4 regions of the Blastomonas sp. 34TW genome follow, and region 3 is predicted to be linked to each of the others. Evidence: riboswitches for the same ligand, from Rfam matches in the RefSeq annotation. Region 3 holds a riboswitch; each other region holds the start of a gene.
What was found. A riboswitch is a leader RNA that binds a small molecule or an ion and turns the genes downstream of it on or off. The one in region 3 is predicted to bind cobalamin.

Region 1 (7,435 bases), on a different contig from region 3:
GATCACGTCCCTCGACTTCGCTCGGGACAAACGGATATGGGTGTCTAAGTGCAGCCACCCGCGCATCCATCTCGCGGGCGATCCGCTCGCCCCGCGCCCGCTCGCCCAGCTGTCCGGCGGTCTCGATCAGCACGCGCCGCACGCCCGCCAGATCCTCGGCATAGCCCAGCTGCAACACCGGCACCCCGGCGCGCGCGAAGAACGCACCCGCATCCGCGCCGCCGCCATAGCTGCGCACGACCAGATCGGGCTTGAGCACCAGCACGTCCTCGGCGCGCGGGGCAACCTTGGGCATGCCTTTTGCCGTCTCGCGCATGTACGAGAAATCGCGCGTCGCATCGGGCGAGAGCGCGAGAATGCGATCCCGTCCGAGAAGTTTCAGCACATATTGATCCGCGCAATAATCGAGGCTCACGACCCGCATCGCCCGAACCGGAGGTTCGAGTGGTGCGGGTGTCGCGGCCTTGCCCAGCGAGCAGGCGGTGAGGATGCTGCACATGGCGAGCAACAAAGCGCCCACCCCCAACCGTTTGTCCCGAGCGTGTCGAGGGACCTTGCACAACCGATGCGCGCACGTCCCTCGACTTCGCTCGGGACAAACGGAGAAAGGGGGGAGAACCCTTGACATCACATCTTCAACCTGACCCCCGCATAGCCCGCACGTCCGGGCACGCCATAATTGAACGCGGTCTGGTACGCCTCGTCAAACAGGTTTTCGACCCGGCCATAGACTTCCAGATTGTCCGAGATGCTCCAGCTAGCGCGCAGATCGACGCGGACATAGCTGTCGAGCCGCACGGTGTTGGCGACATCGTCGAACGTGTCGCCGACCATCAGGAAGGTCGCGCCCAGCGCCGGCCCCCAGGGGGATTTCCAGTCGACAAGCACCGAGGCGCTGTCCTTGGCGCGCCGCGCGAGCCGGTTTCCGAAATTGACCCGGCCCGAAAAGTCCGCTTCGCGCGAGCGGTTCTCGGTATCGACCAGGCTGTACTGTGCCTGCACGGTGAAATTGGGCACCGGCTGCATCCACAGGCCAAGCTCCACGCCTTGCGCCCGCGCCGCCGCAATATTCTCGAGGCTGAACGTCGCCGAAGAAAAGACGATAAGGTCCTCGGTATTGCGGCGGAACCAGGTCGCCTGCGCGCGGAGCTTGCCGTCGATCAGCGACTGTTCGATCCCCGCATCATAGCTGCGCGCTGTTTCGGGGCGCAGATCGGGATTGCCGAATGCGGCGAGTTGCTCGCTGAGCGCCGGGGCGCGGAAACCCTCGGCATAGGTCGCGCGGATCACGGTATCGCCGTCATTGGGCGTATAGGCGATATTGCCGCCCAGGCTGGTCTTGCTGCCGAACACCTGCTGGTCGTCGACGCGCACGCCGCCGGTGACGGTCAGCCCCTTGAGCGGTCGCACGATGGCCTGGCCGTAATAGCTGGTCATGTGCACGTCACTGACATCCGGCGCAGTGTTGAACGAGGGGAAGAAGGTGCTCGCCTCGCTCTGTTCGTGCTCCACGCCGAACACCAGGGTTAGCGCGTCGGCAACATCGGCAACGCCCTGATATTCGAATCGGTCGAGCGTGCCCTTGGCTCGTGCGGGGTTGAACGATCCGGGGGTGGGATCGGTGGTGATGCGCTTGATGTCGGTGCGGGTATAGGCAAAGCGATTGCGCCACCGGCCGTCGAATAGCGCGACATTGAGCCCCGCATAGCCCACGAACTGGCGGTTGTCGGTCACCGGCAGCGTATCGGCAGGCGGATTATCGAACTCGGTCTCGCCATCGGTATAGAAGCCGCGCAGGTCGAGGCTGATCGCATCGCTGAAGGCGACGCGCAGCTTGCCGTTGAGCGTCAGGTTCTCGAACCCGTCCTTTTCGGTCGCGCCGCGCCGCTCATCCCAGGCGGAAATGCCATCGGTGCGAAAGTAGCTGCCGCCCAGCGACCCCGAAACGATTCCGGTCTTGCCCGAGACGCTGGCGACAAGCTGGCCGGTGTCACGATAGCCATATTCGCCGCGCGCATTGGCCTGCAGCCCCTCGCTCGGTTCGATCGTGGTAATGTTGATGACGCCGCCGATCGCCTGGCTGCCCCAGATCACCGAATTGGGTCCACGCAGCACCTCAACCGATCCGATATTGCCGGTGAGGATCGAGCTGAAATCGAACGCCCCCGAGGGCGACGACGGATCGTTGATGCGGACGCCATCGACCAGCACCAGAGTTTGCGAGCTGTCGCCGCCGCGGATGAACACGCTGGTGGTGCCGCCGGGGCCGCCGTTGCGCGCAACGCTGATGCCGGGCAGCGTCTGCAGCACGTCGCTCAGCACCTGGGTCTGGCGACGGTCGAGCTCTTCCTTGTCGACCACGGTGATCGACTGGCCGGTCTCGCTCCGCTTCTGGACGATGCGACTGGCGGAGACGACGATATCGTCGTCCTGGTCGTCGGTGGCAGACTGCGCATGGAGCGGCGTGGCCACGGCCAGAGCAAGCGCGGACACGGTGAAACTGCGGATGAATTTGGACACGGTTTTCCCTCAGCCCCAGCCGCCGCCGAAGCGGAAGGGCAGATGAACGACATTAAGGCCCGCCGGGATCGCTCCCGGACGCGACTATGGCCTGTGGCATGTCGTTACGAAGGAAAAAACTTTCCCATCCGAACAGGCTGGACCCGGCCCCCGGATGAACGACGCGATGGCAGGTCTCCTGGCTCGTCGATCATCGCCTCGGGCCGTCTTCCCGGGATCGCTCCCAGTGACATAGTGGCCGTCGGCTCCCGACTGACAGTTGCGGGCACAGCGCCGGATTTGCACCGGCTTCCCTCTTCGCCCCCCGGCTAAGGGAGGAACCATCTGGATGCGCAATTGCTGGATTTGGGCAGGCTTGTCAATCCGGCCTTACAAAAGCCCCGGCCTGCCCTGCTGACAGGCCGGGCTTCAGGGGATCAGATCAGCTCGACCGCAACCGCCGTCGCCTCGCCGCCGCCGATGCAGAGCGATGCGAGACCGCGCTTGCCGCCATGTGTCTGCAGGGCGGAAACCAGCGTGGCGATGATTCGCGCACCGCTCGCGCCGATCGGGTGGCCAAGTGCGGTCGCGCCGCCATGCACGTTGATCTTGTCGTGCGGGATGCCGAGGTCGCGCATCGCGATCATCGACACGCAGGCGAACGCCTCGTTGACCTCGAACAGGTCGACATCGTCGACGCTCCAGCCCGCCTTTTCCAGCGCCTTGCGGCTGGCATCGACCGGCGCGGTGGTGAAGCGCGCCGGCGCGTGCGCGTGGGCGGCGTGCGACACGATCCGCGCGACGGGCTTGAGGCCCAGCCTGTCGGCCACGCTCTGGCGGGTCAGAACCAGCGCCGCTGCACCGTCGGAGATCGACGAGGCATTGGCAGCGGTGATCGTGCCGTCCTTGGCAAACGCCGGCTTCAGGCTCGGGATCTTCGACGCGTCGCCCTTGAGCGGCTGTTCGTCCTTGTCGATCGTCTCGGTGCCCTTGCGGCCGGTGATCTCGACGGGGACGATCTCGCGGTCGAAGCCGCCCGAGCTCTGCGCCTTCTGTGCGCGGGTCAGCGAGGCGATGGCATAATCGTCCTGGTCCTGGCGGGTGAACTGATATTCGCCTGCGGTTTCCTCGGCAAAGCTGCCCATCGCGCGGCCGGGTTCATACGCGTCCTCGAGTCCGTCAAGGAACATGTGATCCATCACCCGGTCATGGCCAATGCGCGCGCCGCCGCGATGCTTGGTGAGCAGATAGGGCGCATTGGTCATGCTCTCCATACCACCTGCCACCAGCAGATCGACCGAGCCCGAGGCCAGCGCCTCTGCCCCCATGATCGTCGCCTGCATGCCGCTGCCGCACATCTTGTTGACCGTGGTCGCCTCGACCGATTGCGGCAGGCCGGCCTTGAGCGCGGCCTGGCGCGCCGGGGCCTGGCCTAGCCCAGCCGGCAGCACGCAACCCATATAGATGCGCTCGATCGCATCGCCCGAAACCCCAGCCCGCTCGACCGCCGCCTTGACGGCAGTCGCGCCGAGATCGGTGGCGCTGGCGCCCGAGAGCGAACCCTGGAAGCTGCCCATCGGCGTGCGCGCATAGGAGACGATGACGACGGGATCGGCGGCGGAAAATGCGGTCATGGCATGAGTCCCTTTTCGAATGTGGTGAAAGCGCCTTCCCCTAGGGCCAGCGCGATTGCAAGAGGCTTGGAGTACAAAGCGCTTGGCCTGTCTCGGGGCGAGCCGCTATGCGCAAGGGCGCTGCCGATCCCCGGCATTGGGCCAATTTCGTTATGTATGCGCCGCTGCTCGACCATCCGGTGATCGCGCCCCTTGCAGCGGCAATCCTTGGCGCAATCTTCGGCAGCTTTATCGGCGCACTGGTGGTGCGCTGGTCCGCGGGGCGATCGATCCTGACCGGGCGGTCGCAATGCGATGCTTGCGGTGCGCAGCTCAAGCCATGGCAGCTCGTACCCGTCCTGTCCTATCTTTTGCTGCGCGGACAATGTGCAGCATGCGGCGCACGGATCGGCTGGCAAAGCCTGGCGATCGAGCTTGGTGCCGCGGCGATTGGTGCGGTGTCGCTGACGCTGCATCCCGGGGCGCAGGGCCTGGCCATCGCCGCGTTGGGCTGGCTGCTGCTGCCGCTCGCGCTGCTCGATCTGCGCCAGTACTGGCTGCCGCAGCCGCTCACCGCTGCGCTGGCGCTGGGCGGACTGGCGAGCGCAGCATGCGGCATCGCGCCCGACTGGAGCAGCCGCCTGATCGGCGCAGGCGCGGGTTTCGTCGGGCTTTGGCTGATCGCGCTGCTCTATCGGTTGACGCGCGGGCGCGAGGGGCTAGGCGGCGGTGATCCGCTGCTGCTCGGAGCAATCGGGCTGTGGCTCGGCTGGCAGGCGCTGCCACTCGTGCTGCTGATCGCCAGCGGCCTCGGGCTTGCCGTCGCGCTGGTGCTGCAGCGGCGCGGCCATGATCTCGACGCCGCCACCCGCTTCCCGCTCGGCACGCTGATGGCGCTTGCCGCCTGGCCGGTGGCGCTGCTCGGCCCTTAGACCGAACCGCGTCCGGCAATCAGCGCGTCGACCACGGAAGGGTCGGCAAGCGTGCTGGTATCGCCGAGCGAACCGAACTCGTTCTCCGCGATCTTGCGCAGGATGCGCCGCATGATCTTGCCGCTGCGCGTCTTGGGCAGCGCCGGCGTGAAATGCAGATGGTCGGGCGTGGCGATCGGGCCGATCTCCTTGCGCACCAGTGCCTTCAGCTCCCCGGCCAGCGCTTCGTCGGCCTCCTCGCCGACGTTCAGCGTGACATAGCAATAGATGCCCTGCCCCTTGATGTCGTGCGGAAAGCCGACCACAGCAGCTTCGGCAACGCGCGGGTGCAGCACCAGCGCGCTTTCGACCTCGGCCGTGCCCATGCGATGGCCCGAGACGTTGATGACATCGTCCACGCGGCCGGTGATGCGGTAATAACCGTCCTCATCGCGCTTGCAGCCATCGCCGGTGAAATATTTGCCCTTATAGGTGCTGAAATAGGTCTGCACGAAACGCTCGTGATCGCCATAGACGGTGCGCGCCTGGCCGGGCCAGGAGGCGGCGATGCACAGATTCCCTTCTGTCGCGCCGTCCAGGATATTGCCATCGGCATCGACCAGTTCGGGCCGGATGCCGAAGAACGGCAGGCCCGCGCTGCCCGGCCGCATGGCATGCGCGCAAGGCAGCGTCGTGATCATGATGCCGCCGGTCTCGGTCTGCCACCAGGTATCGATCACCGGGATGGCGTCCTTGCCCACGGTGCGCCGGTACCAGCGCCAGGCCTCGGGATTGATCGGCTCGCCCACCGACCCGATCAGCCGCAAGGCGCTCAGGTCGTGCTTCTCCACCGGCGCTTCGCCCTCGCGCATCAGCGCGCGGATCGCGGTGGGCGCGGTGTAGAAGATGTTGACGCCATGCCGCTCGCACATGTCCCAGAAACGGCTGTGATCGGGATGGTTGGGCACGCCTTCGAACAGCAGGCTGGTCGCGCGGTTGAGCAGCGGGCCATAGACCGAATAGCTGTGCCCGGTGACCCAGCCGATATCGGCGGTGCACCAATAGACCTCGCCGGGGCGGTAATCGAAGGCATAATGAAAGGTCGTCGCGACCCAGACGGCATAGCCGCCGGTGGTGTGGAGTACGCCCTTGGGCTTGCCGGTGGAGCCCGAGGTATAGAGGATGAACAACGGGTCCTCCGCCGCCATCGGTTCGCACGGGCAGGTCGCGGGCACGGTCGCCGATAATTCGTGATACCAGTGATCGCGCCCCTCAGTCATCGCGATTTCTGCCCCGGTATGACGCACGACCAGCACTGCATCCACGCTGATCCCGTGATCGGTGAGCGCGGCGTCGACATTGGCCTTGAGCGGCACCGTCTTGCCTCCGCGCATTCCCGCATCGGCAGTGACGATGAAGCGGCTCGCGCAATCCTCGATCCTCCCGGCAAGCGCCTCGGGCGAGAAACCGCCGAACACCACCGAATGGATCGCGCCGATGCGCGCGCAGGCGAGCATCGCGATCGCGCCTTCGAGCACCATCGGCATGTAGATGGTCACCCGGTCGCCCTTGACCACGCCGAGCGCCGTCAGGGAGCTGGCGAAACGCTGCACCTCGGCGAGCAGCGCATCATAGCTCAGCGAGCGGACATCGCCGGGGGTGTCGCCTTCCCAGATCAACGCGGTGTCGGCGCCATGCCCCGCCAGCACATGGCGGTCGACCGCGTTGTAGCACAGGTTCAGCTCGCCATCGTCATACCAGCGGATGCGGACCGGATCGAAGCTCGAGCGGTTGATATGCGTCGGTCTCGAACTCCAGTCGATGCGATCCGCCTGAAGCGCCCAGAATCCGTCAGGATCGCGCAGCGACGCTGCATAGAGTTCCGCATATTGCGTCGGCGTGCACCAGGTCTGTGCATCCTCGGGCGCCGGGATCAGGGCTTCGGCGGCGGTCTCTTGGCTCATCTTTCGGGTCCTCGCGCGATGACGGCCCTTGCAGCCGCTTCGCCCGTCTTTCTGCCCGACCGCATCTTCACGAGCAACCCGTCGCAAACTGTCATATCCTGGTCAAATAGCGATTGATATAACATTACACGAGTGCTAGCCGCCCCTCCGACTCCGCGGTTCCGGGTGCATGGCAAGGCCGATAGCGCTTGGGCAGCGGACACGGGATTGCCGGTCAACGGCAGCCTTTCTTCCTTTTTCAGAGTCCCCAGGGAGCATAACAGAACATGCGTCGCACGCTTCTCACCGTTACCTCGTCGCTTTCGCTCGCCACAGCGCTGCTTGCCCCGCTTCCCGCCCTGGCACAGCAGGCCGCTCAAGCCGAGGAAACCGCACAGGAAGACGATGACTTCCACAAGAGCGGCGGGATCATCGTCACCGCGCCGTTCGTCCGCGATCTCAGCATCCT
Region 2 (7,435 bases), on a different contig from region 3:
CGAGATATTTGGAGAAGTGCTGAACATCTTCGACAGCCGGGACAAGGACATCGCCTATTATTACGAGTCCTACATCCCCGCCTTCGATGCAGGTGCTCCGGTGGAAGGCCGGTTGAGCCGCGTGGTCGAGCCTCGAACTGTGAGGATTGGCGCAAAGGTCAATTTCTAGCGAAATCCCTTGATGGGCGGCGCTGCAGCACGTCTGCGGCGCCATCCTTCGTTTGTATATTCCTCAATCGCCGAGCCAATCATGCACCTCACGAAGTCACTGCCATCCCTGTCTCTGCGCCGACGAATTGGTGCCTTGTTTGCCGGATTGATCGCCGCCAACATTGGGGTCTGGGTCTGGGCATTCAGCCTGTTTCATGCACAGCCGTTAATGCTCGGCACCGCTGTGCTTGCCTGGGGGCTGGGCCTGCGTCACGCGGTTGATGCCGATCATATTGCGGCGATTGACAATGTGACCCGCAAGCTGATGCAGGACGGGCAGCGCCCGGTTTCGGTCGGATTCTGGTTCGCGATCGGGCATTCCGGAATCATTGCCATAGCATCGATCATCATTGCGGTGACGGCCAGCGCGCTGTCGCAGTTCGGCGCCTTCAAGGAAATCGGTGGCGTGATTGCAACCGTGATTTCCGCGCTTTTCCTGTTCACGATCGCCGGCATGAACCTGGTCATCCTGCGCTCTGTCTGGCGGACTTTTGCCCATGTTCGTGCAGGCGGCAGCTATGCCGAGGACGATCTTGATCTGCTATTGGGTGGGCGCGGTCTGCTTTCCAGACTGTTCAGGCCGATGTTCCGCCTCGTGAACAAAAGCTGGCATATGGCCCCGCTGGGGTTTCTGTTCGGGCTTGGGTTCGATACAGCAACCGAAGTTGCCATTCTGGGCATGTCGGCCAGCCAGGCCGCCGATGGCCTGTCGATCGGGACAATCCTGGTCCTGCCCGCCCTGTTCGCGGTCGGTATGGCCCTCATCGATACGGCGGACGGCGTGGTGATGCTGGGCGCTTATGAATGGGCCTTCGTGAAGCCGATCCGCAAGCTCTACTACAACATCACCATCACCCTGATCTCGGCCATCGTGGCGATTGTCATTGGTGGAATCGAAACGCTGGCCCTGATTGGCGACAAGCTGGCCCTTACGGGTGCGCCATGGCGGATCGCCATTGAACTGGGTGAAAATTTCAATGGTCTGGGCTTCGCCATCATCGGTCTTTTCGTGTTCTGCTGGCTGGCGAGTTACGCGATCTATCGATGGAAGCGGTTCGATGAAATCGAGGTTTCGGTCGGTGCCTGACCGTCCACGTTGCGTGAAGCAACATCATCAATTGGCTTGGCTGGCATTTTCGTCTAGAGCGCGCGGTGAAGGATCGGGGTAACCCGCCCTTCAATGATCGCGCCGGTGCCCCGCAAGGGGCTTAATCGGGAATGCGGTGCGGGAGCGTGCTCCCAAATCCGTGGCTGTCCCTGCAACTGTAAGCGGATAGCGCGATGCACATGCTCCTGAATTCAGGAGCAGCCACTGGGCAGCGCGCAAGCGCCAAGTCTGGGAAGGCGTGCATCAAGCTGTGACCCGCGAGCCAGGAGACCTGCCGGCGCACCGGTCGCTCTTGCCTGATCCAGGGGATGGTCACGGCACGGTAACTCTCCGTCTGAGCGACGAAGCTGTGTGGCTGGGGCTGCACGGGTTGCGTGGTTACGGGTGCTTTGTCGCGCCCGCCCGTCGTCGCGCGCCGACCGGACTTGTCCGGCAAGCCCCGCCGTGTCTCGCTCTGGCGCGCGGGGAAGTTACTATGCCAGACCTGTCCAAGGCGTCCCTGTCCAAGGTGCCGGTCACCATCATCACGGGCTTTCTGGGCGCGGGGAAAACCACGCTCATCAGCCACCTGATCCACAATGCCGGTGGCCGCAGGCTGGCCGTGGTGGTCAACGAATTCGGTTCGCTGGGTGTGGATGGCGAGATTCTGCAGTCCTGCGCCATTCCTGATTGCCCGGCGGAAAACATCGTAGAGCTGGCCAATGGCTGCATCTGCTGCACCGTGGCGGACGATTTCATCCCGACGGTGGAAAAGCTGCTGGCGCTTGATCCGCGCCCCGATCACATCCTGATCGAGACATCGGGTCTGGCGTTGCCAAAGCCGCTGCTCAAGGCGTTCGACTGGCCTGCGATCCGCAGCCGGATCACCGTGGACGGCGTGCTGGCGCTGGCCGATGCCGAAGCGGTCGCGGCAGGCCGGTTCGCGCCCGATGTGGCAGCGCTTGACGCCCAGCGCGCCGCCGATCCGAGCATCGATCACGAGACGCCGCTGTCGGAAGTGTTCGAGGATCAGCTGGCCTGCGCCGACATGATCCTGCTGACCAAGGTCGATCTGGCCGGACCCCAAGGCGTAGCCGCCGCGCGCGCGATCATTGCGGCAGAGCTTAGTCGCCCGGTTCCGGTGATAGAACTGACCGAAGGCGTGGTCGATCCGCGTGTGATCCTGGGGCTTGATGCCGCAGCCGAGGACGACATCGCCGCGCGCCCATCGCACCATGATGGTGAGGATGATCACGAACACGACGACTTTGACAGCACCGTTATCGAATGGGGCGAGATCGCCGATCCGGCGGCGCTGGTCGCGCGGATCGAGACGCTGGCCCGCGATCACCATATCCTGCGCGTAAAGGGCTATGCCGCCGTTGCGGGAAAGCCGATGCGGCTGCTGGTGCAGGCGGTGGGCGCGCGGGTGCGGCACCAGTACGATCGCCCGTGGCGCCCTGACGAGCCGCGCCGCACCACGCTGGTCGCCATTGCCGAGCACGATCACGTCGACGCCGATGCCATTCGCGCGGTGCTGCTGGCGTAAGGCGCGGGCCATGCACGTCATTTTCCGCGAAACGCACGGGATGGAGGAAACCGCCGTCCCGCAGGATCTGGGGCAAGAGCCCGCGGATCTTGTGGTCCTGTCCTTTTCGGACAGCGATCTGGGGGCGTTCGCGGCGGCATGGCATCAGGCCCGTGCAGACGATGCGACATTTCCTTCGCTGCGGCTCGCCAATCTGGCGGCGCTGATGCATCCGCTGTCGGTCGACACGTATGCCGAGCGGACGCTGTCGGGCGCAAAGGCGATCCTGATCCGGCTGATCGGCGGCACGCCCTATTGGAGCTACGGGCTGCAACAGGTCGAGGCGCTGGCCCGGTCGCGCGGGATCGTGCTGGCCGTGCTGCCCGGCGACGGCTTTGAGGATGCGCGGCTGGATGCGGCCTCGACCGTGCCGGTGACCGCGTTGCGCGAACTTGCGCAGTGGTGCGATGCTGGCGGTGCAAGGGCGGCGCAGGCGGCGCTTGCCGCGCTGTCGCAGCTGGCGGGGCTGATTGATGCCCCCGCCCGGACATTCGATCCGCTGCTGATGGCGGGAGGCTGGCATCCCGGCCGGGGCGTGATCGATCTTGAAGCCTTTGCGCGCGATCCCGCAAGGCCGCTGGTCCTGATCGTGTTCTATCGTTCTTACCTGACCGCCCACGATCTGGACCCGTTTGCCGCCCTGCATACCGCGTTCGAGCAGCGCGGTTTCGATGCATTGTCGATCTTCGTCCCCTCGCTGAAAGCCCCGCAGGTGCGCGAACAGGTGGACCGCTGGGTGCGCGGGCTTGGCCCGGCAGCGATCATCAACGCTACCGCTTTTTCCGCGCGGGGCGATGACGGCGCCACCCCGCTTGATGGCGCGGGCGTTCCCGTGTTTCAGCTGGCGCTGGCCACGTCCGGGCGCGCGGGATGGGCAGCGGCTTCGCGCGGGCTTTCCCCGGCAGACCTTGCCATGCACGTGGTCTTGCCCGAAATTGACGGGCGGGTGTTTGCAGGCGTCGCCAGCTTCAAGGAGGCGGGGACGCGCGATCCCGCGCTTGGCTTTGCCCGCACCATCCATCGCGCCGATGCAGGCCGGGTTGGGGCGATCACCGCGCGGGTGGCGGGCTGGATCGCACTTGCCCAAACGCCGGTTGCAGAACGGCGGGTTGCGCTGGTCCTGTCTACTTATCCCGGCAAGACATACCAGATGGCCCACGCCGTGGGGCTGGATGCGCTGGCTTCTGCCGAGGCGATCCTGGCCGATCTGGCCGAGGCGGGATATGCCACTGACGCGCAGGCCGGACTGGCAGCGCTCCTTCAATGCACACATCAGCACTGGCCGATGGCAGAGTACCGCAAGGCTTTGGCAGCACTGCCCGATACCCTGCGCGCTGAACTTTTCGCCGCATGGGGCGAGCCGGAAGCCGATGCTGCCGCCGCCGATGGCGCGTTCCGTTTTGCCGCGCTGCCCATCGGCAACGCGCTGGTAGCCTTGCAGCCCGAACGCGGCGAACGCGCCCATCGCGACGGCGACTATCACGACCTGTCCCGCTGCCCGCGCCATGGCTATGTGGCGTTCTACCTGTGGCTGCGCCAGCGAAGCGTGGACGCGCTGGTGCATATCGGCGCACATGGCACACTGGAATGGCTGCCGGGCAAATCAGTCGCGCTGTCCGATGCTTGCTGGCCCGAGGCGCTGACCGGCGCGATGCCGGTGATCTATCCGTTCATCGTCAACGATCCCGGCGAAGCGGCGCAGGCCAAGCGCCGGATCAGCGCGGTTACGATCGGGCACGTTCCCCCGCCACTGGTGCAAACGCAAAGCGGTGCGGGGCTGGCCCGGATCGAGGCGCTGCTGGATGAATTCTCCAACGCTGGCGGGCTGGACCCGGCCCGCCGCGACCGTCTGCAAGTGAACATCCGCGACGAAGCGCGCGTGCTGGGACTTGAGGCGGAACTGGGCCTTGATGACGCGGCCACGCTGGTCGAGGCGATCACCCGGATCGACCGCTTCGTTTGCGATGTAAAGGACAGCCAGTTCGGTGACGGGCTGCATGTGTTCGGGCGGGGAGATCAGGGCGCAGCCGAGCGGGCCGGATTGCTGGCGGCACTCGACGGACGCCGCGTTCCGCCCGGTCCCTCCGGCTCCCCCTTTCGCGGGCGCAGCGATGTGCTGCCAACCGGGCGAAACCTTTATGCGATAGACCCGCGCGCCGTGCCTTCACGCGCGGCCCATGCCCAAGGGGTGACACTGGCAGAGGAGCTGATCCGGCGGCATCTGCAGGATCACGGCGATTATCCGCGCGGGCTGGTGGTCGATCTGTGGGGATCGGCCACGATGCGCACGGCGGGCGAGGAATTCGCCATGGCGCTGCACCTGCTGGGCGCAAAGCCGCTGTGGGACACCGCGTCCGAACGGGTAACAGGCATCGAAATCCTGCCGCTGGCGCTGCTGGACCGGCCGCGTATCGATGTGACGTTGCGGATTTCCGGCCTGTTCCGCGATGCCTTTCCTGCGCTGCCGATACTGTTTGGCCAAGCGGTGCGCGCGCTGTGTTTGCGCGATGAACCGGCGGACTGGAACCCGTTTGCAGGGCAGGCTGCGGCACCGCGCGTCTATGGCCCGGCCCCCGGCAGCTATGGACTGGGTCTTGGCGATGCAGCCGAGGTCTATACTGAAGCGGCCCGGCGCGCTGCTGGTGAGGCATGGCTGGCGGCATCGGACCATGCGTTTGACGCAGCCTCCGATGCGATCGGAACCTTTGCCGATCCTGACGGCCTGCGCCAGCGTGTTGAAGGAGCGGACGCCTTTGTCCATCTTCAGGACTTGCCCGAAACCGATCTGCTGCTGGCCGCCGATTATGCCGCGCACGAGGCGGGCTTTGCCGCTGCCAAGGCGCTGATCGGTGGTTCGGCGGCGCTCTACCACCTCGACAATCGCGATCCGGGGCGCACCGTTGCGCGCACCCTGACCGAAGAGATCGCCCGCGTGGTCCGCGCCCGCGCGGCGCACCCAGGCTGGGTGGCGGGCATGATGCGGCACGGCTTTCGCGGGGGGGCAGAACTGGCCGCGACGCTGGACCATATGGGTGCCTTTGCGCACCTTTCAGGCAGCGTACCGCCGCATCTGTTCGACCTTTATCACGACGCGACACTGGGCCAGACCGATGTTCGCGCATTTCTTGAACGCGAGAATCCGGCTGCGCTGGCGGCGATGGAAGCCCGCTTTGCCGCGCTCCATGCCGCCGGGCTGTGGCAGACCCGGCGCAATTCCATCCTCGCCAGCCTGCCAAGGCTTGAGGACAGGGCATGAGCAGTTTTGCGGTGAAGGGCTGGTGCCCCGATGCCTGGCACCCGATGATGGCGGGCGACGGGCTGCTGGTGCGGGTAAAGCCTCGGCTTGGCCGCCTGACGCGGGCGCAAGTGCTGGGCCTGTGCGATGCCGCCGTGGTGCACGGCAATGGCCTGATCGACATGACCGCCCGCGCCAATCTCCAGCTTCGCGGGGTGCCTGAAACTGGCTGGCAGGCGCTGCTCGACCGGTTGCTGGTGCTGGATCTGGTGGACCCTGACCCTGTCATCGAACAGCGGCGCAACATTCTGGTCGCGCCGGATTGGCGGGTCGGTGATGACAGCCATCGCATTGCGGGCGCGTTGCTGACCCGGCTGGATGAGTTGCCCGATCTGCTCGGTAAAGTGGGCTTTGCCATCGATGCCGGTCAGACCTGCATTCTGGGTGGCGAGGCGGGCGATTTCCGCATTGAGCGCGGCGGCGATGGCGGTCTGATCCTGCGCGCCGATGGCCGCGCCACCGGTATGGCGGTTGCTGCTGGCAGGGAAGTGGACGCGCTGATCGCGCTCGCCCACTGGTTTGCGGCCAGCGGCGGCGCGAAAGCGGGGCGCATGGCGCGACACCGGCTGGTCCTGCCCGAATGGGCCTGTGGCGACATTCTGCCCGCGCCGTCGGCTGCTTGCATCGTGCCGGGCCTTCATGATCTGGGCCTCCGTGATGGGAGTTGGGCCTATGGCTTGCCGTTTGGCCGGATAGAGGCGCGGATACTGGCCGGGATGGTGGAAGCATCGCCCGCCGCAGCGGTGCGGATCACGCCGTGGCGTGTGCTGCTGGTGGAAGGCGCGCCTGCCGTTTGCGCCGGTGGGCTGATCGATAATCCTGCCGACCCGCTGCTGCATGTCGATGCTTGCCCCGGCGCGCCCTGCTGCCCGCAGGCCTCGGTTGAAACCCGCGATCTTGCCCGCCGCCTTGCACCGCATGTCGCCGGGCGGCTGCATGTTTCGGGCTGTGCCAAGGGCTGCGCCCGCCAGCGCGCCGCCGATGTCACGCTGACCGGCCGCGATGGCCTGTTCGATCTTTCCCTGAACGCACCCGCCGGTGCGTTGCCAGTTCGCTCTGCGCTCAGCCCAGCCGAGCTTCTCGCCCATTTCGGAGCCGCTTGATGCCCCATATCTATGAAACCGATGGCGCGGCCATCTATCGCCAGTCTTTCGCCATGATCCGCGCCGAAGCCGATCTGGCGCCCTTTTTCGCTGATGAGGAACCGGTGGCGGTGCGCATGATCCACGCCGCCGGGATGGTGGACCTTGCCGCG
Region 3 (7,435 bases):
CTTGCGGAAATAGGCGACGTGGTGCGCCGTGCGTACAAGCCGGTCGGCGCGCACGCTCAGCAGGTCTGCCGCACCCGGACCAAGCCCGACACCGTGAATGGTGCCGATGTTCGTGCCGGCGTTCATTCGGCCGTACTCGCCAGCGCGTTGATGGCCGCCACGGTGATGGCACTGCCGCCAAGGCGGCCCTCGACGACGCAGCAGGGTGCAGGAGGAGCGGCCCAGAGGGCAGCCTTGGATTCAGCTGCTCCCACGAAGCCCACCGGACAGCCGATGATCGCCGCAGGGCGTGGGCAGGCGGGGTCTTCCAGCATGTTCAGCAGATGAAACAGCGCGGTTGGTGCATTGCCGATCGCCACGACCGCACCCGCCAGAATGGGCCGCCACAGTTCCAGCGCGGCAGCGGATCGGGTGTTGCCGATCTTGCGTGCAAGGTCAGGCACCGCAGGATCTTGCAGCGTGCAGATGATTGCGTTGCTCCCGGGAAGCCGGGCGCGGGTGATCCCTTCAGACACCATCCGCGCATCGCACAGTATCGGCGCGCCGCCGGCCAGCGCAGCGCGTGCCGCATCGGCAAATCCCGACGAGAACCGGATATGCGCTGCAAGTCCGACCATCCCGGCCGCATGGATCATCCGCACTGCCACCTGCTCTTCGCCTGGCGCGAAAGGGGAGAGATCGGCTTCGGCGCGGATCGTGGCAAACGACTGGCGATAGATCGCTGCCCCGTCGGTTTCATAGACATGGGGCATCAGACGGCTCCAAAATGCGCGAGGATTTCGCTGGCGCTCAAGCCGGAGCGGGACGGAGGCGATCCGGCTTTGCCAGCAAGGACCAGATCGAACCTGCCGTTGCGTCCGGTCAGCGTGACATCGGCCACCTGCGAGCAGGCGCAGCCTTTGGCACAACCCGAAACGTGCAGCCGTCCCGAGACATAGGGCGCAAGTCGGCGCGCAAGCGCACGGGTTTCAACCGTCGCCTGTGCGCACAATGGTGCGCCCGGGCAGGCTTCCACATGGGGCAGCGGATCAGGTTTAGCGCCGGTGGACGGGTGGGTCCGGGCAGCCGCCGCCCCCTCGATCAACAGCCGCCGCCACGGTGTTGTTCGCAGTCCAGAAGCAGAACCGGATTCGAGCAGGATGGCGAGCTCCGAAGCCTCTATCAGCCCGAACGCCAGCGCGATCGATGGATGATGTCCGGTGCCAAGCACATGGCCCGGTTCAGCCATTGCAGGCGCGATCGCACCTTTTGCCCATGCGGGAAGTTCCGCATCCCAACGGGCCATGCGCCCGGCTGCGGCGGCGCCGCTCGCGGCGAACCAGTGAGCGAGAGCGATCAGGGCGTCCGCTTCCGTGCCTGGAGACAGGCTTGATCCGGTGAGGCAACCATCGGCGCGAAGGATGAGGCTGCCGTCCGTGCCGCGTTCGACACGGAAATCGCCGGATGCGCCGGTCAGCACAGCGGCAGGGCCGGCATCGATGACGAACCCGACCTTGCCGGGAAGATCGGGCCATTCGCCTATCCGGGCCAGCAGGGCGTTGGCGATGCGGTGGGTGTCGTCGTTCTCCTGCCAGTCGGGCGCGACAAGGACGTTGCGCCGCGCTTCGAGTGCAGGCTCGGGCTGCACTAATTCCAGCGCAATCAGCCTTTGGATCAGCAAGGGCCAGCGATCTTGGGCAACGCCGCGAATCTGCAGATTGGCGCGCCGCGTCAGGTCGATCAGCCCGCTGCCGCAGGTGGCGGCCGCATCGCAAAGGGCCAGCGCCTGCTCCCGTGTCAGCCGCCCGAGCCGGGGTTTGACCCGCACCAGTAGGCCGTCGCCGGATATCATCGGGTGCCATGCGTCCGGGCACCAGCCCTTGACGGCAAATCCGGTCATGGTGCCTCCCGCAGGCTGGCCAGGATGGAATTTCGCCGGGTGCGCCAGAGGCCCGCGGCATGCAGCGCGGCAAAGCGCGCTTCCATCGCCGCCAGTGCATCGGGATTTTCGCGTTCGAGGAAGGCGCGAACTTCGGACTGGCCGAGCGTTGCCTCGTGATAAAGGTCGATCAGCTGCGGCGGCACGCTGCCGGAAAGATGTGCGAAAGCGCCAAGATGGTCCAGCGTCGCGGCCAGTTCCGCGCCCCCACGAAAGCCGTGGCGCATCATTCCTGCGATCCAGCCTGGATTGGCGGCTCGGGCACGGACCACGCGGGCAATTTCTTCGGTCAGCGTGCGGGCCGCCGGGTTGTTCGGGTCCCGATTGTCGAGATGATAGAGTGCGGCCTTGCCTCCGACAATCGCCTGGGCTGCGGCAAAGCCTGCCTCGTGCCCGGCATAGTCCGCGGCCAGCAAGAGGTCGGTTTCAGGCAGGTCCTGCAGGTGGACGAAGGCGTCCGCGCTGGCCACTCGCAGACGGATGCCATCGGGGTCAGCCTCGCTTCCCGTGCTGGAATCGGAAACGCTATCCAGCGCGTGGTCGGAGGCTGCCAGCCATGCTTCGCCCGCCGCACGCCGGGCATCATCGGTATAGGTTTCGGCCGCGTCTCCGATCCCGAGTCCATACCGGCCCGGACGCGGACCATAGACGCGCGGCGCTGGGGCCAAGGCAACGAAAGGGTTCCAGTCGGCGGGTTCGTCCCTGGTGCACAGCGCCCGGACGGCCTGACCGAACAAGGCGGGCAGGGTGGGAAAGGCATCACGAAACAGGCCCGAAACGCGCAGCGTTACATCGAGGCGAGGGCGGTCGAGCATGGCGAGTGGGAGAATCTCAACCCCCGTCACGCGCTCTAAAGCCATGTCCCACATCGGCTTTGCCCCCAGAAGGTGCAGCGCCATCGCAAACTCTTCACCAGCCGTGCGCATGGTGGCCGAACCCCACAGATCCACCACAAGGCCACGCGGGTAGTCGCCGTGATCCTGCAGATGGCGGCGGAGCAGCTCCTCGGCGAGCACGACGCCCTGTGCATGCGCTGCGCGCGAAGGTACTGCGCGCGGATCGATCGTGTAGAGGTTGCGTCCCGTCGGCAGCACATCGGTTCGTCCGCGATGGGGCGAGCCAGATGGTCCGGGAGCGATCCATCGGCCGTCCAGCCCAGCCAGAAGCCCGTTCCGCTCTGCCGCGCCCTGTTCACCGCGGCCGAAAACGTGGAGACCGTCACCGAACTGGCTGGCTTTCACATCGCAGACGAAGCGATCGATCCGGGTGATCGCTTCGACCAGAGTGGTGGCGGTATCAAGGCCGAGCTCTGCCTCCAGCCCCAGCGCGGCAGCTTCCTCGCGGATGGATTTCTGCAGACGGTCCCGGCGGGCAGGGTCCAGCCCGTCGGCATTGGAGAATTCGTCCAGCAAAGCCTCGATCCGGCCCAGCCCGGCGCCGCTTCCGGTCGGGACGAGCGGCGGCGGCACATGGCCGATGGTGACAGCACCGATGCGGCGCTTGGCCTGCGCTGCCTCGCCCGGATCGTTGACGATGAAGGGATAGATGACCGGCATCGCTTGTGTCAGCGCTTCGGGCCAGCAAGCGTCAGACAGCGCTACAGCCTTCCCCGGCAGCCATTCCAGCGTACCATGCGCGCCAACATGGACCAGCGCATCCGTACCCTGCTGGCCCAGCCACAGGTAGAAGGCGACATAGGCGTGCCGCGGGCAGCGCGAGAGGTCGTGATAGTCTGCATCGCGACTGATAGGCTCGCCCCGCTCGGGCTGAAGCGCCACCAGCACCTGGCCGAGCGTGAGCGCCGGGAAGCGAAATGCCCCATCGACAGCCAGCGGATCGTCTTCCGGCTCTCCCCATGCCGAGGCAAGGTCCTGCCGCAGCGTCTCGGGCAGGGCGGACATGGCAGTGCGATAGGCATTCAAAGGCCAGACCAGATGCTCGGTCGCCAGCTGCCTGGCAAGATCGGTGGGGCGGCTGACCTTGTACCCGGCCTCTGCCAGATCGGCGACAATCGCATCGACTGAGGCCAGCGCGTCAAGACCCACGGCGTGCGCCATCTGGTAGGCCTTGCCGGGGTAGGTCGACAGGATCAGGGCGACGCGGCGTTCGCATGCCGGCTTGCGGGCCAGCCCGATCCAGCGCGCCACGCGGTCGGCGACCGCTGCGATCCGGTTGTCATCGCCGCGGTGCGAATAGGGAGCGAAGCCGAGTGCCGGATCGCGTTCGCCCGCTTCCTTGAAGCTCGACACGCCTGCAAAGATGCGCCCGTCAATCTCGGGGAGTACGACATGCATGGCAAGGTCAGCCGGCGAGAGGCCACGCGATGTGCGCGCCCATCCTGCGCGCGGTGCGGTGGCAAGCGCGATCTGGAAGACCGGAACGCCCCCCCCGTCGAGCGGCGTTCCGCCATCCTCGCCCCGCGCTGAAAAAGCCGTGGCATTGACGATGGCTGCAGGCGCCAGCGAACGCACCCAGCGATCCACCTGTGCCCTGACCTCAGGGGGCTTGAGCGAGGGGACGAAGATCGAGAGCGCGTCAAAGCCGCGTTGTTCAAGCGCGGAATGAAGCGCGGCGATCGGGTGCAGGTCGTGTGCGGCGAGGTACGCACGGTAGAAGACGATCAGGATCAGCGGCCGATCCGCATTGGGCCTGAAGCTGGCAGGATCGATGATCCCGCAGGAGGGGTGCCATCCGCCAGTTGCCGGCAAAGCCGTGCATTGCGTCACAGTGCTGACGCCAAGCCCTGCGGCGTGCGCGAGAGCGGCCAGGGCCGCGCGCGCCGCTGCCGCGCCGCCCTCGTCACACAACTGGCAAAGCTTGGCCAGCGTGGCGGCAGGAAGCGTGGAGACACTGTCGAGGTGCCAATCCGGCCGACCATCGGCAGGCAGGACAGCAAGCGCAATCCCGCGCGATCGGGCGAGGGTCTCGACCTGTTGAAGGCCGTAGCTCCAATAGGGCGTGCCGCCGATCAGCCGGATCAGCACGGCCTTTGCCCCGGCCAATGTCTTTTCGATATAGGTGTCGACCGACAAAGGGTGGATCAGCGCGGCAAGATTGGCGAGCCGCAACGAAGGAAATGCCGGATCCGCCGCTTGCGCCTGGCGCCAGCCTTCCGCGAACGCACCAAGATCGCTGTCCGAGAAGGACAGGACGACAAGATCCGCAGGCTCCTGCCCCAGATCCTGTGGGATGGCCGTTTCCTCCATCCCATGCGTTTCGCGAAAGATGACGTGCACGGCCTAGCTTAGCCTGCCAGCACCGCGCGAATGGCAGGCTCGTCGATATCGTCATGCTCGGCGATGGCGACCAGGGTGGTCTGGCGCCGCTCATCGGGGCGCCATGGGCGGTCGTACTGGTGACGAACCCTCGACCCGACGGCCTGCACCAAGAGGCGCAAGGGCTTGCCAGTCACGGCAGCGTAGCCTTTTACCCGCAGGATGCGATGGTCGCGGGCGAGCGTTTCGATACGCGCCACCAAATCGGCGGGATCGGCAATCTCGCCGAGCGCGATGACGGTGCTGTCGAAATCGTCGTGCTCGTGATCATCCTCATTGTCGTGATGCGAGGGCCGGGCAGCGATATCGTCTTCGGCGGCAGCTCCAAGTCCAAGGATCACGCGAGGGTCGACAATCCCTTCGGCTATCTCGATCACAGGCACGGGGCGGGGTGCTTCGGCCGCAATGGCTGCCCTTGCGGCAGCGACTCCGTCAGGTCCGGCCAGATCAACCTTGGTCAGCAAAACGAGATCGGCGCAGGCAAGCTGGTCCTCGAAGACTTCGGACAGCGGGGTTTCGTGGTCGATCCCCGGGTCTGCGGCGCGCTGGGCCTCCAGCGCTGCAAGATCGGGGGCAAACCGTCCGGCAGCAACCGCTTCGGCATCGGCCAGCGCAAGGACGCCATCCACCGTGATGCGACTGCGGATTGCCGGCCAGTCGAAGGCCTTGAGCAAGGGCTTGGGCAGGGCCAGCCCTGATGTCTCGATCAGGATATGGTCAGGGCGCGGATCAAGCGCGAGCAGGCGCTCTACGGTGGGAATGAAATCGTCCGCCACGGTGCAGCAGATGCAGCCGTTGGCCAGTTCGACGATGTTTTCCGCCGGGCAATCGGGAATGGCGCAGGATTGTAGGATGTCCCCATCCACCCCCAGAGTACCGAATTCATTGACGACCACAGCCAATCGGCGTCCGCCAGCGTTGCGGATCAGGTGGCTGATCAGCGTGGTCTTACCGGCACCCAGAAAGCCGGTGATGATCGTGACGGGTACCTTTGACAGGTCCGACATGGCAGTTCCTCCGCGCGCCAGAGCGACACCGGGCAGGGCTTGCCGGACAGGTCCGGTCGGCGCGCGACAACGGGCTGGCGCGACAGACGCCCGAAACCACGCGGCCGTGCAGCCCCAGCCGCACAGCTTCGTCGCTCAGACGGAAGAGTACCGTGCCTTGGCCATCCCCTGGACCCGGGCAAGAGCGACCAGAGCGCCGGCAGGTCTCCTGGCTCGCGGGTCACAGCTTGATGCACGCCTTCCCAGATGCGCGTTCATGCGCGGTCCAGTGGCTTTTCCTGCACGCGCAGGAAAAATGTGCATCGCGCTATCCGCTTACAGTTGCAGGGACAGCCGCGGATTTGGGAGCTACGCTCCCGCACCGCATTCCCGATTAAGCCCCGTTGGGGGCACCGGCGCGATCATCGATGGCACGGGCAAACCCGCATCATCATTGAATATCTCTAGACCCAAACTTCGATCATGCCAATCAAAGTTCGCGCTGAAATTGCAGGCGCAACCTCACTGTTCCGTTTCATCGGTTTCAACGGGAGCGCGGTCGAACCAGACGCGCCAGGGACCCACGTGCTCGTGACCGGCAGCGGCAAGACGGCGCAGGACGATGCGGGCTTTCGTTCGGCCCCGCCGTGTGTCGGGCCAATCAAAGAATTCAGGGTTTGCGCCTTCAGCCACAGCGGTGCGGATATGTGCGTCCACGGCACGATCCTGATCAAGGCCAAAGCGTTCAAGCATAGGTGAAAAGGCGGTGTCCGTATCGGGCACGAAATCGTGCCGTTCACCCAGTGCGTTCCGCCAAGGTGAGCGAGGGTGAATGTTCAGGATCGACTGATAGCCATCCGGAATGGGGACGTTGGCGCCATGTGGCCGACCCTTCCCGATAAGCTTGGCAAGCAGATGGGTGTGCGGGCCTTCCGGCGATTTCCCATCCGGAGGCGGAATCGGTTGGAAGACTTCGATCCGTCCGGCAGGCGAGAGCATGACCCGGTGGGGCTGCGCACGCAGAACCTCGGCCATGACTGTTGGCGAAGACAGCAGGTCCTGACCTTCAAGAGCCTCGAGAGCCCCGATCAGCGCTTCGTCGTCAGTGCGGGCGCACATCCTTATGGTGCCGTTACAAACGCCCATGTCGAACAGGCGGCTCGACTGGTCTTCCCTGCGAATGGCGTCGGTATCGGCGCCCAAAGATACGACAGCCCGATCGACCGAACCAGTCAGAGGCGCGCAGAGCGCCATTG
Region 4 (7,435 bases), on a different contig from region 3:
GCCATTGTCGAAGCGCGCATGGCTGGCGGTATAGTTTCCATCAAGCGCAAGCCAAGGGAACGGCCGCCAGAAGGCGACGATTTCATAGCCATGACGCCCACTGGCACCCGACGGTTCAACAGCATTGGAATCGCCAATGAAACGAAGTTCGCTGCCGACATGCAGCCACCAGTAAGTCGCGGTTAACGTGACCCCGGAGAATTGAATGCGTCCTCCCAGTTCCTTGCCGATGCCGCGAACCAGAACGGGAACAGGCGTGTCCCTGTTGACCGCACCCCGAACATCGTTGGAATGGAATCCACGGCCCCAGTTGGCGTAGAGTTCAAGATGCGGCGTAACCTGATAGGCGATTGACGCCTTGGGAGAGAGAATCGACGCTGAGCCACTGCCTTCGCCCAGCGACGCCGCAACAGAATCTCGTGCACGCACGGAATAGTGATAATAGTCCCCGCGAAGACCACCTGTCACACGCAGTCCCGCCAAGGGTTTCCAAGCGACTTCGCCGTAGAGCGCGGAAGACAATTCCCCGACCCGAAAGTGCCCGAGAGATTCAAGAAATGCGCGGGCAGCCGTTCGATCGACACCAACATTCCCGACGGCGTCGTATCTGTTTTCGGTGCCAAGGCTCACAGCCAGACTGTCAGCGATTTCCCAATGTTTTTGTGCGGACAGCCCGAGGACCCAACGCCGGTCGAACTGCTTGATCTGCGCGCTTGTGCCATCCGGATCGGTGTAAGTGGGGTTCGAGAACATCGACCAGTCGTAAAACTGGGCATAGACATTGGCGCGCCATGTCGGTTGCTTGACCGCGATGTTAGCCACCAGGCGCGTCGTCTCACCCCGCGCGGAAGGATCTGGAGAGCAGAACACATCCGCACACAACGCCGTGCCGATAATGCGCTCGGGGATTTGCTCGGTTGGGTGCCATGTCGCCCGGTAGGCATGGAGAGATGCCTCCAATGTGCCCGCACCGGTCGGCATGCTATATTTCGCGAACCCCGAGTAATGGCGCAGACGTTCAGGTTCCTGCCACGGTCCGTCATAGGCCTTGGCCTGGGCGACAAGCGTGAGGTCTCCGCCGCCCAGGTCGTGCAATGTTCCACCCGCAGCGACGCGGCGCCAACCATATGAACCAGTCTCGGCCGATGCCCATGGCCGGTCATAACCCTTGATGGTCGTCATATAGGCTGCTCCCGCCAGAGCGAAATCACCGCCATCGGCGCGGTAGGGCCCTTTACGAAAATCCTCCCGGCCCACGATCTCCGGAATGAGGCCGTTGAGGTCGAGATAGCCATGACCATGTCCGTGGGTACGAAAGTTCATCTGCACATCATCGATATAGGTACTGAAGTCAGACCCATGGTCGAGGTTGAAACCGCGCAGGAAATACTGGTTGGCTTTGCCGCTCCCAGAATGCTGGGCTGCAACCAGCCCGGGCACCGCTTCCAGCAGTTCGGCCACGCGGAGAAGAGGCCGCACGAGGAGATCGGCCCCTCCGACGCTTCCTTCGCTCGCTGATTTGGCAGTGCCGATCATGGCCTCACCGCGACCGAAAACCACAATGTCGTTACCCGCCACGACTGCATCCGCGCTTGTTTGCGATGCCTTTTCAGAGGTTTCGGCAAATGCCGGTTTTCCGATACAGATCAGCGCAAGGGCGCTGCTGGTAGTAATGGTCTTGATCACTAAATAGTCCCCCGGCGTCTTGCGACGTGGCCGGGGCAAACCCGCGCGAACGGGCGACACGCGCGGCGGCCGGACGCCATGGGCGGCCGACGCACGTCTCCGATGCGGCCCCAGCCGCTCGTTCGTCGCTCAGACGGAGTTCACCGTGCCGCAGCCATCCTCTGGACCAAGGCAAGAGCGACCAGACGCCGGCAGGTCTCCTGGCTCACGGGTCACAGCTTGATGCACGCCTTCCCAGACCTCGCATGATTTAGCGTCCGGCCCAGTGGCTGCCCCTTCCAAGAGGAGCGATGTACATCGCGCTATCCGCTTACAGTTGCAGAGACAGCCGCGGATTTGGAAGCAAGCTTCCGCACCGCATTCCCGATTAAGCCCCTTTCGGGGGCACCGGCGCGATCAATGAAAGGCGGACTAGTCTGCCCGTCGATACCTCACCTAACTGAAGTGATCGGAAAAGCCAATAACGCTTGGAGCAGGGATTGAATCAACGATTACTGCATCCCGCGCCACCATTGCCATTGGCACGGCCAGAGCGCACCAACCGCGCGCACTCGATTTGAATGGCGGGTTTTCACTGAACCTATCGTTGGCCATCGGACTCCTGTACGACCGGAAGTGGTCGCCACCTGCCGGAAGCTCATGGAAATTGGATATCGGAATGGCGACGTGTTCGCCTTCCCCGACAGATGGCGCGAATATCTTGTGTAAATGTCTCAAATCAATTCCTCGTGCCGCGACACGTTGGATAGCGCGTACATCCCCAGAACTGATTTCCCGCGCGGTGGCCGCGCCGAGCTGTGCGTCGGCGCATTGACGAACCACATTGCGGACACGACGGCGCCGACGATGGTTGCTGGCTTGCCGTTGTGGTCGAGCGCGACGGGGGGACCGGCGCTGAAGGGCGTGGCCTGACCACAACTCTAGACTGGCTCGTTGGAACAGGTATACCCAGCGCCTGCAAATCATGAGCAGCTTGCGCACGTCTGCCTAACGCATCCAGCAAGGCGGGATCACCAGTTTGCGCCCGAGCGGCGATCTGTTGCGGCCCTGACTGCAACGCCGCGATCGACGACGTTATCTTGGACTGTAGGTCATCGCGTTTCGTTGCCCAGTTTGTTCGAACGGAATTTTCTGCCTGGATGTCGGACGCATCTGGCGCAGCGTTGTACCGGAACTTGTCTTCGTGTATCTTGCGCCAGGCAACGAGCTTAGCGGTCATGGCATCACCGAAACCGGGCACCGAGCGTACCTTGCTCGCCTTGATGTCGGCGGCCGTTTCGATGCCATATGAAGCTAGAGTCGCCGTCTTGGCCGGGCCGATCCCGGAAATCTTCGCGCGCCTGATGTGGAAGCGATCAAGGAACTCGTCACGTTTGCGTGCTTCGCGGGTAGTCTTCAGTCGCTGAATATCGTTCGCCTGATCTCGGTCGAGATCGCGGAAGGCTTGAATCCATTTCTCGACGTCGTTCTGGACGACGACCAGCTCACTAAGCCCGAGCCGATCGACGAAGCCTTGCTCTAGAGCTTGCACGCGCTTGTCCGCGTCGGTGTAGGCTTGCGTGAATGGAGCCTGCTCAGGCGCGCCGCCGAAGAATTTGATCAGGCCGAAAATGCCTATGCCAATCCAGAAGATTGCGGCATTCGGAGCTCCCATGGCGCCCGCGAATGCGGCCAACAGCGCGACGGTTCCGAGGACGCGCCGCCCCGTTTGTGCTCTCCGCGCCGCGGCAACGGCCTCACTTGCGCTTGCAAGCTGCCCCGACCAACTAGGCAGCAGAGAAACTGGATCAGGGAGCTTAATTGCCCGAAATTGAGCGGCAATTCGCTCGATGTCGAACGGTCCCCCGGGCGCGAACTTCGGCGCCGTTCCCAGAAGATCGGGGAACATATCTACGCCAGACTGGCCGCCGACGCGGCACCAGACGCATTTTCCGGCCGCCGACGGAAAATAGTGGGTGCGGACCTGGCCACAGTGGCTGAGCGCTCCCTCGAGCTCCTTCATGAGCCCAGCCCAGGTAACTGCGCTTGGTCGGGCGCCGGGATTTTTGCCAAAGGCTGCCTCGAACGCCTCGGCGATACGAGGAGGGAAATCCTTCAGGCTGATAGACGCCGGCGGCGGGGTCGTCCGCGTCTCCGCAGCGCGGGTTTGGGAGAAGGCGAAGCGATGCTGCGCGATCGCGTCGCTCATCGAGAGGTCGGCACCGGCAAAGCGGCCTGCATAGGGATGTTTGCCCATTGCCAGCAGATGGAAAATTGCCACGGCCAGGCCAAAATTGTCGTGCGCCTCCGTCCGGCGAACCTTCGACAGATCGACGCCATGCAGCTCGGGGGGCGTGAAATCGGGGACCCCGACCACACACGGGAAGAGCTTTCCCTCTCGAGAGTATTGGAAGCTGTCCGCATCGATCAGGGAAACCGTCGCCTCATCAGACACGAGCACACCGGAATGATTGAAGTCCCCAATGACGCAGCCACTTTGGTGAACCTTGACGACCGCATTCGCCACGTTAAGTGCAGCCCGGACGAGGAAGCGGTAATCCGCCTTTGGGAAGTGCGCTTTCCGCGATTTTGGGCTGTAGAGCTCGTGTATCGGCCGATAGCCCGATACAAGTCGCATCAGAAAACCGATGAAGCCACCTCGCCCGTCCGTTGCAATGGCAGCTGGGAAGGCCACGAGCTTCGTGGTCTCCGCAAGATCCGCTTGGACCATCGCCCGGACCTTTGGCTCCCGGTTTGCGCGCAGCTCGCCTTTATAGATCTTCACTGCGGTGCCGGGCTTCGCGTCGATCGCAAAGACCTCGCCTTCGCCGCCCTTCCCGATCCGCTTGCCCAGCGGCAGCGCTTGACCATCGATCTTGATCGATTGGCTGGTCACGCCCGCGATACCAACACCAAGGTCTTGTCGTCGTCCGTACGCTCGCAGATTGCCGCGCCGTCGAGATATCGCCCAAGCGCGGCCGATAGGTTGGCCAAACGCCCTTGTTCGGCGGCCGCGTCGACGGGCTTTATCATCGGATCGAAGAAACGGGCGTGGGGCTCATGGTCCGCATGATGCAATGCAATACTCTCGATACCATCGGAAAAGGCGGCGAAAGCGTCGAAATCATTGACGCCGCGAACGATATTGAGGCGCGGTTCCGGATCGTCCGTGACGAAGTAGGTGGTTGAGGCAAACTCTCCGTTCTCGGGCCAGCACAAGGCTTCCCAGCGACCGCCCCTTCGAGCGATCAGGGCGCTGTCACCGACCTGAAGCGCCAACAGTTCATCCCCGCGCACGATCAGGGCAATCAGCGTCGAGGCGAACTGCCGCTTGGTCAGGCCTCGTCTTTCCGCGGCGAGCGCGATCGTATCCCGCAGGGCATCCATGCCATCGCGCACGAGCTCGTCAGATGGCAAACCTCGCTCGGCTGCTATCCAGTCGCCAATTGCCCGCGTGAGCATCCGACAAACGATCGAGGCCCCTTCCCCGCCATGACTCGCGCTTCCTGCTCCATCCGACACCACCACGCACAGCGTATCCGGCGCCAACATCCTAACGACGTAGGCGTCTTGCTTTCGGGTGCCTGCCCGGATGTGCGATGTGCCGGTCCTCGAAGCAGCGGCCCAGCGCCACCGATCAAGGTCAGCCGGCAACGGCCCAACCGTCCGGGGCTGTCGGATTGGCAAGTGGCACCGCGTCGCCCGGATTGGACTGGGACACGGCGCTCAGTGAGCTCGACAGCCATTGAAAGAGTTCGCGAAACGCAAGTCCGCGGAGCTTCAATGGCGCACGGGTGGCAATCTGCGTGAGAGTCGACATGTCAGCGCCCTCCACGCCCGCAGCATAGAACATGAATTCCTTGCGCTCTTCGCCCTCGTGAACACGGCGCTGGGCTTCCTGCCAGCTGTCGGTCGGCGCGCCATCAGTGATGAGGAAAACCCAGGGCCGGTAGTATTTGATGCCGTTCGCCCGGTAGCGATTCTTGCGCTCGCGAAGGAGATCTAAACCAGAGATGATAGCCTCACCCAGCGGGGTTGCACCGTTCGCCTCGAACGCCTCCGGATACCAGCCATCGACGGTGGTGAAGTCCGTGCGCGTTTGAACCGGGCCAAATGTCACGATCGCCAGCTCGACCCGCTTTGCCGCCATGGCATCACCAATCAACTCTTCTTTGAACTCGACAAGCGCTTGGTTGAGTTGATCGATCGGAGCGCCCCTCATCGATGTCGAAGTGTCGATGAGGAGGACGCACGGACAGCGCTGCTCCGGGTTTTCCGCAAACTCAGCGTCCGCGAATGGTTGCTGCTCGAAATCGTCCACGAATCAATGCTCCCCAATTCTCAAAAACGGTTTTACCTCTCGCGGCCCGATTGGCACATCATAAACGTAGGCATCCGATGGCAAAAGCTTTGAGCCGGTGGCGGGGGGTGAGCATACGGATACTTAACGGCACGGTTGCCTGGCTCCGTACGGCGCGACACGAGGGCACTAATTTCGGCCGGAAGTAGGATTCACCCATTCAAGCCTGAACGGCTGAACTTATGGCGCGTTACTGTCAGACGGTTTCGCGCTCAGCAAATGGCTGGTTTTAGCGGAAGTTGCCGTTCCAAGCTCGGCCAGCGAACAAAGCATTCTGGCCGGCACCGGACCTTTGTGCAAAGGCGGATTATGTTTGTTATCTCCAACTGTTGGCGCAAATTGCCGTTCGGGCCGTCCTGACAGACCAAATTATGAAACGCTCCAGACCGAGTATGTTCCCATCCTCTGCCCGTTGTGCTCACACTTGGCCCGCCGTCTTTTGCTGTACCTGCGACCCAAATTCGAGCGGCATACGAGCTAAATTGGCCAGTTTGAACATTGCCCAAGTTTCTGAGCAACTATTTTGACGTGACCCCCAGCTTTCCTCCAGCTGAGATTAGAGCCGAGCGGTTATTTTGCGCATCAGCGCGGTTGAAGCAATGGGCTGCGTAGCGGAGCCCGTAGGGCGTAGCGAAGCAGGCCATTGCTTGTTCAGTTCGGCGGCGAACGCCGCCGGGGTTGCGTAACCAAGGGATGAGTGCGGTCTCTCCCGGTTGTAATCCTCGACCCAGGCAGCGATCTCGACCCGGGCATGGGCAAGGCTCATGAACAGCGTCTCGTTGAGCAGCTCATCGCGCATGCGGCCATTGAAGCTCTCGACATAGCCGTTCTGCATCGGCTTGCCCGGAGCGATGTAATGCCACTCCACGCCGCTCTGGCCGCACCATGCGAGCACGGCATTGCTGGTGAGCTCGGTGCCATTATCGCTGACGATCATCCCCGGCTTGCCGCGCTGTGCAATCAGCTGGATCAGCTCGCGCACGACACGTTGCCCCGAGATCGAGGTGTCCGGCACCGCCGCCAAGCACTCCCTGGTCACGTCATCGACCACGTTGAGGACCCGGAACCGCCTGCCAGAGGCCATCTGGTCATGAACGAAGTCCAGGCTCCAGCGCTGGTTCGCCAGTGCCAGCACCGGAGCAGGTGCCCTAGTGCCGACAGCGCGCTTGAGGCTACGTCGCCGCCTTACCGCCAGACCTTCCTCCTTGTAGAGCCGCTGGGTCTTCTTCCGGTTGATCATCACGCCCTCCCGGCGCAGCAGAATATGCAAACGGCGATAGCCGAACCGGCGACGTTGGTTGGCCAGCCCGCGCAGCTTCTCGCGCAGAGCAGTGTCATCATCCCGGGCAGAACGATAACGCACGCTCTTGCGATCGGCATCGATGACACGGCACGCCCGCCGTTCGCTCA

Region 1: another riboswitch for cobalamin. It lies ahead of OPU69_RS10215 (TonB-dependent receptor plug domain-containing protein); the one in region 3 lies ahead of cobW (cobalamin biosynthesis protein CobW).
Region 2: another riboswitch for cobalamin. It lies ahead of cobW (cobalamin biosynthesis protein CobW); the one in region 3 lies ahead of cobW (cobalamin biosynthesis protein CobW).
Region 4: another riboswitch for cobalamin. It lies ahead of OPU69_RS18020 (TonB-dependent receptor); the one in region 3 lies ahead of cobW (cobalamin biosynthesis protein CobW).

What each region holds. Positions count from the first base shown of each region.
Region 1 is NZ_JAPFGW010000006.1:217,608-225,042, forward strand. Features, by position in the region: gene OPU69_RS10210 (ABC transporter substrate-binding protein) at 1-499, opposite strand, end outside; gene OPU69_RS10215 (TonB-dependent receptor plug domain-containing protein) at 628-2,520, opposite strand; cobalamin riboswitch at 2,672-2,860, opposite strand; gene OPU69_RS10220 (thiolase family protein) at 2,937-4,133, opposite strand; gene OPU69_RS10225 (prepilin peptidase) at 4,241-5,044, shown strand; gene acs (acetate--CoA ligase) at 5,041-6,987, opposite strand; gene OPU69_RS10235 (TonB-dependent receptor) at 7,254-7,435, shown strand, end outside.
Region 2 is NZ_JAPFGW010000019.1:8,737-16,171, forward strand. Features, by position in the region: gene OPU69_RS18020 (TonB-dependent receptor) at 1-169, shown strand, start outside; gene OPU69_RS18025 (HoxN/HupN/NixA family nickel/cobalt transporter) at 251-1,297, shown strand; cobalamin riboswitch at 1,384-1,611, shown strand; gene cobW (cobalamin biosynthesis protein CobW) at 1,794-2,846, shown strand; gene cobN (cobaltochelatase subunit CobN) at 2,857-6,141, shown strand; gene OPU69_RS18040 (ferredoxin-like domain-containing protein) at 6,138-7,283, shown strand; gene OPU69_RS18045 (precorrin-8X methylmutase) at 7,283-7,435, shown strand, end outside.
Region 3 is NZ_JAPFGW010000021.1:7,402-14,836, reverse strand. Features, by position in the region: gene cobI (precorrin-2 C(20)-methyltransferase) at 1-126, opposite strand, end outside; gene OPU69_RS18550 (precorrin-8X methylmutase) at 123-752, opposite strand; gene OPU69_RS18545 (ferredoxin-like domain-containing protein) at 752-1,879, opposite strand; gene cobN (cobaltochelatase subunit CobN) at 1,876-5,154, opposite strand; gene cobW (cobalamin biosynthesis protein CobW) at 5,163-6,200, opposite strand; cobalamin riboswitch at 6,382-6,612, opposite strand; gene OPU69_RS18530 (DUF6925 family protein) at 6,702-7,435, opposite strand, start outside.
Region 4 is NZ_JAPFGW010000019.1:1,120-8,554, reverse strand. Features, by position in the region: gene OPU69_RS18020 (TonB-dependent receptor) at 1-1,686, opposite strand, end outside; cobalamin riboswitch at 1,860-2,093, opposite strand; gene OPU69_RS18015 (topoisomerase DNA-binding C4 zinc finger domain-containing protein) at 2,405-4,561, opposite strand; gene OPU69_RS18010 (PP2C family serine/threonine-protein phosphatase) at 4,558-5,319, opposite strand; gene OPU69_RS18005 (vWA domain-containing protein) at 5,309-5,986, opposite strand; one part of gene OPU69_RS18000 (IS3 family transposase) at 6,582-7,435, opposite strand, start outside.